DNA from 2 places in the Dietzia sp. NPDC055343 genome. Region 2 is predicted to be linked to the other one. Evidence: riboswitches for the same ligand, from Rfam matches in the RefSeq annotation. Region 2 holds a riboswitch; the other holds the start of a gene.
What was found. A riboswitch is a leader RNA that binds a small molecule or an ion and turns the genes downstream of it on or off. The one in region 2 is predicted to bind cobalamin.
Positions count from the first base shown of each region.

Region 1: it holds a riboswitch for cobalamin, as region 2 does, so the genes downstream of both, ACWIE7_RS14830 (VWA domain-containing protein) here and ACWIE7_RS07675 (ABC transporter substrate-binding protein) in region 2, are expected to answer to the same signal.

Region 1 is NZ_JBSHMJ010000035.1:5,545-10,338, forward strand. Features, by position in the region: gene ACWIE7_RS14815 (hypothetical protein) at 328-468, opposite strand; gene ACWIE7_RS14820 (cobalt-precorrin-4/precorrin-4 C(11)-methyltransferase) at 656-1,423, opposite strand; gene cbiE (precorrin-6y C5,15-methyltransferase (decarboxylating) subunit CbiE) at 1,420-2,706, opposite strand; cobalamin riboswitch at 2,781-2,967, shown strand; gene ACWIE7_RS14830 (VWA domain-containing protein) at 2,991-4,794, shown strand, end outside.
Region 2 is NZ_JBSHMJ010000011.1:82,494-87,287, forward strand. Features, by position in the region: gene ACWIE7_RS07665 (CobD/CbiB family cobalamin biosynthesis protein) at 1-1,052, shown strand, start outside; gene cobC (Rv2231c family pyridoxal phosphate-dependent protein CobC) at 1,045-2,136, shown strand; adenosylcobalamin-variant (AdoCbl-variant) riboswitch at 2,172-2,269, shown strand; gene ACWIE7_RS07675 (ABC transporter substrate-binding protein) at 2,400-3,401, shown strand; gene ACWIE7_RS07680 (FecCD family ABC transporter permease) at 3,401-4,513, shown strand; gene ACWIE7_RS07685 (ABC transporter ATP-binding protein) at 4,510-4,794, shown strand, end outside.

The sequences.
Region 1 (4,794 bases), on a different contig from region 2:
CTGGGCGCCTACCGAGGTATTCGTCGATGGCCACTCGAACGACGGCGCTCATGGGCTGCCCGGTCCGCTCAGCGGAGTCTGCCACCCGGCGGCGGCGGCCTGCGTCGGTGAGCCGCACTGCGAGTGGACGGGTGTGCTCGGCGCCCTCCCTCTTGCACGGCCGACCGGGGCGATAGTCCTGACGGACCTGGGCGGCGTCGTCCAGCACCTCGTAGTCGCCGCCCTCGCTCGCATCCGCGAGCTGCGCACAATACTCCGCGCTCGTTCGTCGTGCTCACGATTCCTCCTGCGGAGATCGCAGTCGGCGGTCGACCTGGCCAGTCACATCTAGTGGCCCGCGGTCACCCCGAGCACTTCGCGGGCCACTGCCGACGTCAGCGACATGGCGTGGGAGACATGCAGTTCTCCGGCGTGGACCTGGTCGGCGACCACCTCGATCAGTGGCCCGCCGTCAGGGTCGCCGATCATTCGTTTCAGCTCTGGGCTCGGATCTGCCCGCGGGCCTACCGGTATCGAAATATCGGTGCTCCAGTACTGCCCGGATCCCCGCGTCTTCGCTGCCGTGGCGGCGCGCAGATACAGAGCTCGCTACCATCACCGGAGAGCCGTTTCACGGTTTCCGGATGTTCCGCGACGGCGGTTCGGGCCCCGGCTCCTACCCAGCGGCTCGCCGCCGCTTCGACTCCCGCTCCGGGTCGGAGGCATAGAGCCACGACTCGGCCGAGCCGGGCCGGTCCATCGCGCGGCCGACCAGAATGACCGCGGCCTGTCGTAGTCCCGCCGCCTCGACGGAGTCCGCGATGTCGGCGAGCGTGCCCCGCAGTTCCACGCGGTGCGGGCGGCTGGCGTTGGCGACCACCGCAACCGGGCAGTCTGCGCCGTGCGTCGGCACCAACCGCTCGGCGAGCTCGCGGATCCGCGTGATGGCCAGGTGCAGCACCAACGTCGCTCCGGTGGCGGCGAAGTGCTCCAGCGCCTCCGCGGGCGGCATCGCTGTGGAGCGGGCCTGAACGCGGGTGAGCACCACCGACTGCACCACCTCCGGCACGGTGAGCTCCACGCCCAGCTCGGCGGCGGCCACCGCGTACGCGGGCACGCCCGGGACCACGTCCCACGGCACCCCGGCGGTGTCGAGGCGGCGCGTCTGCTCGGCCAGCGCCGAGTACAGCGACGGATCGCCCGAGCACAGCCGCACCACGTCCAACCCCTCGGCGTGAGCGGCGGCGATCTCGGCGATGATCCCGTCCAGGTCCAGGTGCTGGGTATCGACCAGGCGGGCATCGGGCCGGCAGTGATCGAGCACGCCCTCGTCGAGGTAGGTGCCGGCGTAGAGGCAGACGTCGGCCGCCCGAAGCGCGGCCGCCGCGCGCAGTGTGAGCAGGTCAGCGGCGCCGGGGCCGGCACCCACGAAATGAACGGTCACGAGATCTCCTCTACAGATGTCTCCAGCGGTTTGACGGCGGCCCACTGCACCACCGCGCGCGCGGGCGCCCAGCCGGTGAATCCACCGATCGCGTCCGCGTGTTCCACGTGGAACCTGGTCAGTTCGCCGCCGAGTTCGGCGCGGGCGTCGAGCAGCACGCGCTCGGTCTCGACGGTGACCGCGTGTGCGACCAGCCGACCGCCCGGCCGGAGCGCATCCCAGCACAGGTCGACCAGTCCCGGAGCAGTGCCACCGCCGCCGATGAAGACGGCGTCCGGACGGGGGCACCCCTCCAGAGCCTCGGGCGCACGTCCCCGGACGACCTCGAGCGCCGGCACCCCGAGGCGGGCTGCGTTGCGACCGATCCGCTCGGCGCGGGCGTGGTTCGCCTCGACCGCGATCGTCCGGCAGCTCGGGTGGGCCCGCATCCACTCGATCCCCACCGAGCCGGCACCGGCTCCCACGTCCCAGAGCAACTCCCCGTACCCCGGGGCCAGCCGGGACAGAGCCGACGCCCGCAGGTCGCGGCGCGTGAGCTGGCCGTCGGATTCGAAGGCGTCGTCGGGAAGCCCGGGCACCATGCCCAGGCATCGCGCCGGGTGTGGGGCCGTGGGGCCGGCGTTGTCGTCGTCGTTGTCGGGGCGCCCGTCCTGCCCCGTTCCGACCCCGCACTCCACGGCCAGCACGTGCAGGGCCGGGGCCTCGTCGCCCGGCGACCACTCGCTCGCTCGACTGCGCTCGCTCGCCTCCGCGGGGGCGCCCAGGTCGGCCAGCACGGTCATTTCACTCGCGCCGAAGCCGGCGGCGGTGAGCATCGCGGCGACCTCGGCGGGCGTGTGGCGGTCCGCCGAGAGGATCAGGACCCGACGCCCGGGGGACAGTTCGCGGGCGATCGTGCGATGGTCCCGGAGCACCGCCACTGACTCGGCCGACCAGCCCATCCGCGCACGCGCCAGTGCCACCGACGAGACGGCGGGGAGCACCGTCACCGCGTCGCGACCGAGTGCGTTGATGAGTGTTGCCCCGATGCCCGCGACCAGCGGGTCGCCCGAGGCCAGAGCCACTATCCGGCGGTCGCGGTGGCGCTCGAGGAGCGTGGGCAGACCAGGCAGAAGCGGCCGCGGCCAGGGCTCCCGTATGGCCGCCACCTCCCCCGGGATCATCGCGAGATGACGCTCCCCGCCGAGCAGCACATCGGCGTCACGGACGGCGCGACGGCGGGCCTCGTCGAGACCGTCCCAGCCGTCGCCGCCGATGCCCACCACGACCACCTGTGCGTTCATGAGCCGGAAGACTACAGCCGAGGCCGGGAGCCACGGTGCCGGAGATGGTGGGTAGCCTGGCATGCAGTCAACTGAACAACCCCACAGCACGAGGTGCCCCACGACCCGCCCAGGCGGTGCGGAGGGGAGAATCAGGGAAGCCGGTGAGAATCCGGCACAGGGCCCGCTACGGTGACCCGGCCTCTCAGACGATCGCGCACAGTGCGCACGTTCCGAGATGAGCCGGGAAGTCCGGAGACCGGCCTCGCGCTGACCGCCACTGGCAGACGAGAGCGGGAGCCCCCATGCCACAGCACTACCCTTTCAGCGCCGTCGTCGGATCCGATGACATGGCGCTCGCCCTCATCCTCACCGCGGTGTCGCCGTCGGTGGGTGGTGTCCTCATCCGCGGCGAGAAGGGCACCGCCAAGTCCACGATGGTGCGCGCGCTCACCGGCGTCCTACCGCCCATCGACGTGGTGGCCGGCGATCGCTTCTCCTCCGCGCCCACCGACCGCGGCACCGAGACCCCCGACGGCCGGATCCCCGCCGACGCCCCTGTCGAGCAGCGTGCCGTCCGCCTGGTCGAGCTGCCGATCGGCGTGTCCGAGGACCGCATCACCGGCTCTCTCCATCTGGAGAGCGCGCTCAGTGACGGCGTCACCGTCTTCGAGCCCGGCCTGCTCGCGCGGGCCCACCGCGGCCTGCTGTACGTGGACGAGGTCAACCTCCTGCACGACCACGTGGTGGACCTTCTCCTGGACGCCGCCGCGATGGGCCGCGTGACCGTCGAGCGCGACGGCGTCTCGGTGGACCACGCCGCGCGCTTCGTGCTGATCGGCACCATGAACCCCGAGGAGGGCGAGCTCCGGCCCCAGCTGCTGGACCGATTCGGCCTCACCGTGGAGGTGGCCGCCCCGCGCGACCCCGAACTCCGGGCCGAGGTGGTGCGCCGTCGCATCGCGTTCGAATCCGACCCGACCGGGTTCGCCTCGAGCTTCGCCGCCGACGAGGCCGCGCTGGCCGAGCGGATCGTCGCCGCGCGCGAGCTGGTCGACCGCGTGCCGATGTCGCCGTGGGCACTGGCCACCATCGCGCGGGTCTGCGCCGGGTTCGACGTGGACGGCATGCGCGCCGACATCGTCACCGCCCGCACCGCCGCCGCGCACGCCGCCTGGCAGGGCCGGGCGCGGATCACGCGCGAGGACATCCGCGTCGCCGCGCGCATGGCGCTACCCCACCGCCGTCGGCGCGCCCCCTTCGATGCGCCGGGCCTCGACGAGGACCTGTTGGAGAGGTTGTTGGGCGACGACGACGAGCCCGACCCCGAGCCCGACGGGGATCCGGACACCGAGTCCACGGATCGCGCCGAGACCCCGGACGGGCAGCCGGGCACCGACGGGGCTCACGAAGCGGACGCCCCCCGGGATGCGGACCCGGCCGATGCAAGCGCCGCCGACGACGCCCGTACTGACCCCGGCACGGACACCCGCCCGGACGCAGACCTCGACGCCGGCCGCGGCACCGAGGAGTCCCACACCGGCCACGACACCGCAGACCCGCAGCGTCCCGACGCGGAGCAGGGTCCCGACGTCGCCGAGGAGGGCGACCAGGGCGACTCCCCGGCCGGGGCGCCCGGTGGCATCCCGCCCGGCACCGTGGCCTCCGCCGCGGACCCGTACCGCACCCGGCTGCTGTCCGTCGCCGGCACCGGCCACGGCGCTGCCGGCCGCCGGTCTCGCGCGCTCACCAGCTCGGGGCGGCGGATCGGATCGGGCGACTTCACCGGCTCGGACCTGCATCTTCCCGCCACCATCCGCGCTGCCGCCAGGTGGCAGGCGGGCCGCGGCCGCACCGGGGGCCTTCAGGGCGGCCGGCTGCTGCTGGCGCCCGAGGACCTGCGCTCGGCCGTGCGCGAGGGCCGCGAGTCCAACCTCGTGCTCTTTTGCGTGGACGCCTCCGGGTCCATGGCCGCCCGCACCCGGATGGAGCAGGTCAAGACCGCCATCCTCTCGCTGCTGCTGGACGCCTATCGCCGCCGCGACACCGTGGGCCTGGTGACCTTCCGCGGGTCCGGCGCGCAGGTCGCCCTCCCGCCCACCTCCTCGG
Region 2 (4,794 bases):
CGGCTGACTGCGGCGAGGCCGTCGCTAACCGCGCCCGGGCCGCCCGCCGGCGCGTTCGCGTCCGGGCCTCCCCTTCCGGACTACCCGCCCGGTCCGCCGGGCTCGGCCTGGGCGTCGCGCTGGACCGCGTGGTGGGGGATCCCCGGCGGTGGCACCCCGTCGCCGGATTCGGAGGGGTCGCGATGGCAGTCGAGCACCGGCTTCTGGACCCCCGCCGATCCGCAGCCGGGCAGCGGGCGGCGGGTGTGCTGTTCACCGGGGTCCTCGTCGGCGGGAGCGCCGCGGCCACTCATACCGTGGGCCGCCTCCTGTCCCGCAGCACCGCCGGGACCGTCGCGTGGAACGCCGCCGTCGCGTGGGCCTGCCTCGGCGGGAGCTCGTTGCTCTCGGTGGCACGCCGACAGGACGCTCTCCTGCGCTCCGGCGATCACGACGGTTCCCGGGCCCTCCTGCCGTGGCTGTGCGGCCGCGACCCGGACGCCCTCGACCCCGACGACCTGGCCCGCGCGGTCGTGGAATCGGTCGCGGAGAACACCTCCGACGCGGCCGTGTGCACGCTGTTCTGGGCCGCGATCGCGGGCCCGGCCGGCGCCGCGATGCACCGGACCGCCAACACACTGGACGCGATGGTCGGTCACCGCTCACCGCGGTACCAGCACTTCGGCACCGCCTCGGCCAGGCTCGACGACGTCCTGGGATTCGTTCCGGCCCGCCTCGCCGGGCTCATCGGCGTCGCGGTCGCCGGCACCATCGGCGGCAGCCCCTCCGGCGCCCTACGGACCTGGCGTCGGGACGCCCGCACGCACCCCAGCCCGAATGCCGGAGTGGTGGAGTCGGTGTGCGCCGGCGCGCTCGGGGTCCGGCTCGGCGGCCCGACCCCCTACCCGTACGGCGTGCAGCAGCGCGCGGTCCTCGGGGACGGGCGGCCGGTCCGCGCCGAGGACATCGGCCGGGCCGTTCGCCTCCACGACCGGGTCCAGCTGGTTACCGCCGGCCTGATGATCGCCGGTCTGCTCGTCGCCCACGCGAGGACGGTGCGGCGCGATGGCTGAGGACCTCGACAAGCTTCGTATCCACGGCGACACCCAGGTCGGCCCGGGCGCGATCGACTTCGCGGTGAACGTCCACGGGGACCGCCCGCCCGCATGGCTGGCCGACCGGCTGCGGCAACGCATCGACGATCTGGCCGCCTACCCGACCGCCGCCGACGAGGACCGGGCCCGCCGGGCTGTGGCCGAGAGGCACGGGGCCGACCCCGGCCGGGTGCTCCCGCTCGCCGGATCCGCGGAGGGCTTCCATCTGCTGGCCGACCATGCCGCGCGCCGGGGTCTGCGCGCCGCCGTGGTGCACCCGTCGTTCACCGAACCCGAGGTGGAACTTCGGCGGGCCGGGGTGCCCGTCACCCGGGTGATCCTGCGCGAGCCGTACATCTTCGACCCCGGACTCGTTCCGGAGTCGGCCGACCTCGTCGTCGTCGGCAATCCCACCAACCCCACGTCCGTCCTCCACCCACGGGCGACCATCGCGGCGCTGTGCCGCCCCGGGCGGGTCACGGTGGTGGACGAGGCGTTCTGCGACGTGGTCGACGCCGAGGACGGCTCGTCGCTCGCCGGCGCCGACCTGCCCGGGCTCGTGGTCCTGCGCTCGGTGACCAAGACCTGGGCGCTGGCCGGACTGCGCGCCGGATACGCGGTGGGGGACGCGGCGGTCCTCGCCGACCTGGCCGCGCACCGGGTCCACTGGCCGCTCGGCACCCTCCAACTGGAGGCCGTGGCCGCCTGCTGCTCGGGCGAGGCGTCGGCCCACCTCGATCGGATCCGGCGGCGACTCGCCGCCGACCGCGCGGCGATGTGCGAGGCCCTCACCGGCGCGGGGATCGAGATCGCCGTCCCACCCGTGGCCCCGTTCATCCTGGTCAAGACGCCGGAGGGGCACGATCCCCACGACTTCCGGGCCCGGCTCGGCGAACGCGGCGTCGCCGTCCGCCGCTGCGACACCTTCCCGGGGCTCGACCCGCGGCACGTGCGCCTGGCCGTCCGCGACGCCGACACCGTGAGCCGTCTCATCACCGCGTGGGAGGGTGCCCGGGATCAGGCGCAGACGGTCTCGGACAAGGGGGTGACGACCCTCCGGTGAGAGCCCTGTGCTTACCCTGTCCCTGTACTGCTGACATCCGGAACACGCAGGGGAAGACCGGTGAGACTCCGGCGCTGACCCGCAACGGTGTGTGGCCACCAAGGTGGCCGCGAGCCCGATTACCTGCCCGGATGTCCGCGACTCCGAGTACATCGCCGAGGTCTGCGAACCGGAGTCCTGCAGGTGATGCGGCGTCGCTGACGCCTACCCACCCACAGGTCTCTCGTGTCGTCTGACCTCATGACACGATCCGAGGTCTGATCATGTTCCCTCGCAAGTCCCGAATCACCCTGTCCACGCTCGTCGTGGCCGGCGTCGCCCTCACCGGCTGCTCCCGCGGGGAGGCGATCGAGAGCAGCGGCGGGGGTGAGACGTTCGCCGAGCCGGTGACCATCACCAACTGCGAGCGCGAGGCCACCTTTGAGGCGCCGCCGCAGCGCATCATCTCGATGAACGACCACGTCACCGAGACACTGATCCAAATGGGCGCAGGCGACCGGATCGTCGGTATGGGTTACGGCGAACAGAACGATGTACTGCCTGAGGTGGCCGAGCAGTTCCACGCCATCCCGTCCCTGGCCGAGGAGTACCCGACCTGGGAGCAGATCATCGACCTGGAGCCGGACATGGTGGTCGGCGGTATGCGCAGCGCCTTTGATGAGAAGGAGGGCCGCAGCCGCGACGCCCTGGAGGCCCAGGGGATCTCCACGTTCCTGTTCTCCGAGTACTGCGGCGAGGGCTTTCCCGACCTGGGGATGCTCGACACCGATTTCGAGCAACTGGGCCGCGTGCTCGGCGTCGAGGACGGGGCCGAGGACCTGACCGAGCGGATCACCCGGGACATGAACGAGGTGCGCGAGTCGCTGGATGAGGCTGGCGTCAGCGGCATTCCGACCTTCTTCTACGACGGCGGCGAGGCGGAGCCCACCACGATCGGCGGCGTGGGGGTCGGGCAGTTGATTGGCGAGTACGCCGGCGCAGACAACATCTTCACGGAGGGCGAGAAGCCGTACGTCACGACGACGTGGGAGATCCTGGGCGAGCGGCAGCCCGAGGCGATCGTGGTGCTGGACTACGGTGCCACCAGCGCGGAGGACAAGGTCGCCTACCTGCGCAACCAGCCCATCATGTCCACCACGCCGGCCGTTCGGGAGGACCGCATCGTGGTGGTGCCGCTGTCGGACTTCTTCGAGAGTTCACGCATGACGACCTCCACCGAGACCATCGCCCGCGCACTACATCCGCAGGCGTTCGGGGGCCGGTGATGACCACCGTCGCCGAACCCGTGGCCGACGCCGCCGGCCGCGCCTCCCGGCCCGGTTCCGCCGCACCACCAGCGCCGCCGCGCCGACGCCGGATGTGGCTCATCCTGGTCCCACTGGTGGTGCTCCTGCTGATGTCGATCGCCGCCGGCGTCTCGCTGGGGTCGGTGTCGATCCCGATCGGCGACGTGTGGGCGATCGTCGCCCACCGCATCGCCCCCGGCGCGTTCGAACCGTGGTGGACCCAGGCGCGCGAGGCGATCGTCATCGAGTCCCGGCTGCCCCGATCGCTCATGGCCGCCGCTGTCGGAGCGTCGCTGGCGGTGGCCGGTGGCGTGGCCCAGTCTGTCACCCGCAACCCGCTGGCCGACCCATATCTGCTGGGGGTGTCCTCGGGCGCCGGGTTCGGCGTGGTGGTGCTCACCGTGCTCGGGATCGGCGCCGGCGTATGGGGCGTGTTCACGCTCCCGATGGCCGCCTTTCTCGGCGCGCTTCTGCCGCTGGCCGGCGTCATCCTGGTCGCGCGCCGCGCGCATGACACCACCGCGATCGTCCTGGTGGGCGCGGCCATGACCATGGTGTTCGGCGCGCTCAACACATTCGTGCTCCTGGTGCTGGGTGACGATCACCAGCTCGGCACCGTCATGCGCTGGCTGGCCGGCGGATTCGGGGACGCCGGCTGGACCATGCTGTGGGCCCCGCTCGGCATCCTCGCGGTGGCCGGGACGGTGGTCCTGCTCTGCAGCCGCCACCTGGATCTGCTCCTGACCGGCGACGACGGCGCCACCGCGATGGGCGTCAACGTGCCTCGCTTCCGCATCCTCATGCTGCTGCTGGTCTCGCTGCTGACCGCGGGCGCCGTGGCCGTGTCCGGGACCATCGGCTTCATCGGCCTGCTGATCCCGCACCTGGCCGGCTACCTCACCGGGCGCACGTCGGTACGGCTGCTGCCGACCGCGGCCGTGCTCGGCGCCGTGGCGCTGGTGCTGGCGGACCTGGCCGCCCGGTCCGTGTCCGACGGGGCCGAGCTCCCGGTCGGCGTGGTGACCGGCGTGATCGGCGGTCCGGTGTTCCTGCTGATGTTGTGGCGTCGCTACGGGAAGGCCTCGGTATGACCACGTTGACCGCACTCGATGTCGACGCCCGCCTCGGGGGTCGACAGATCCTCGACGGGGCGGGACTGACCGTCATGCCCGGCCGGGTCACCGCACTGGTCGGCCCCAACGGCAGCGGCAAGACGACCCTGCTGCGCACCTGCTACCGGGCGCTGCCCACCACGGCCGGTCTCGTCTCGATCGACGGCGCGGACATCACCTCACTGCGCCGCCGCGCCCTGGCCCGGACGGTGGGGGTGAGCACGCAGGAACCGGTCTCGCTCGGCGGGATCACGGTCCGC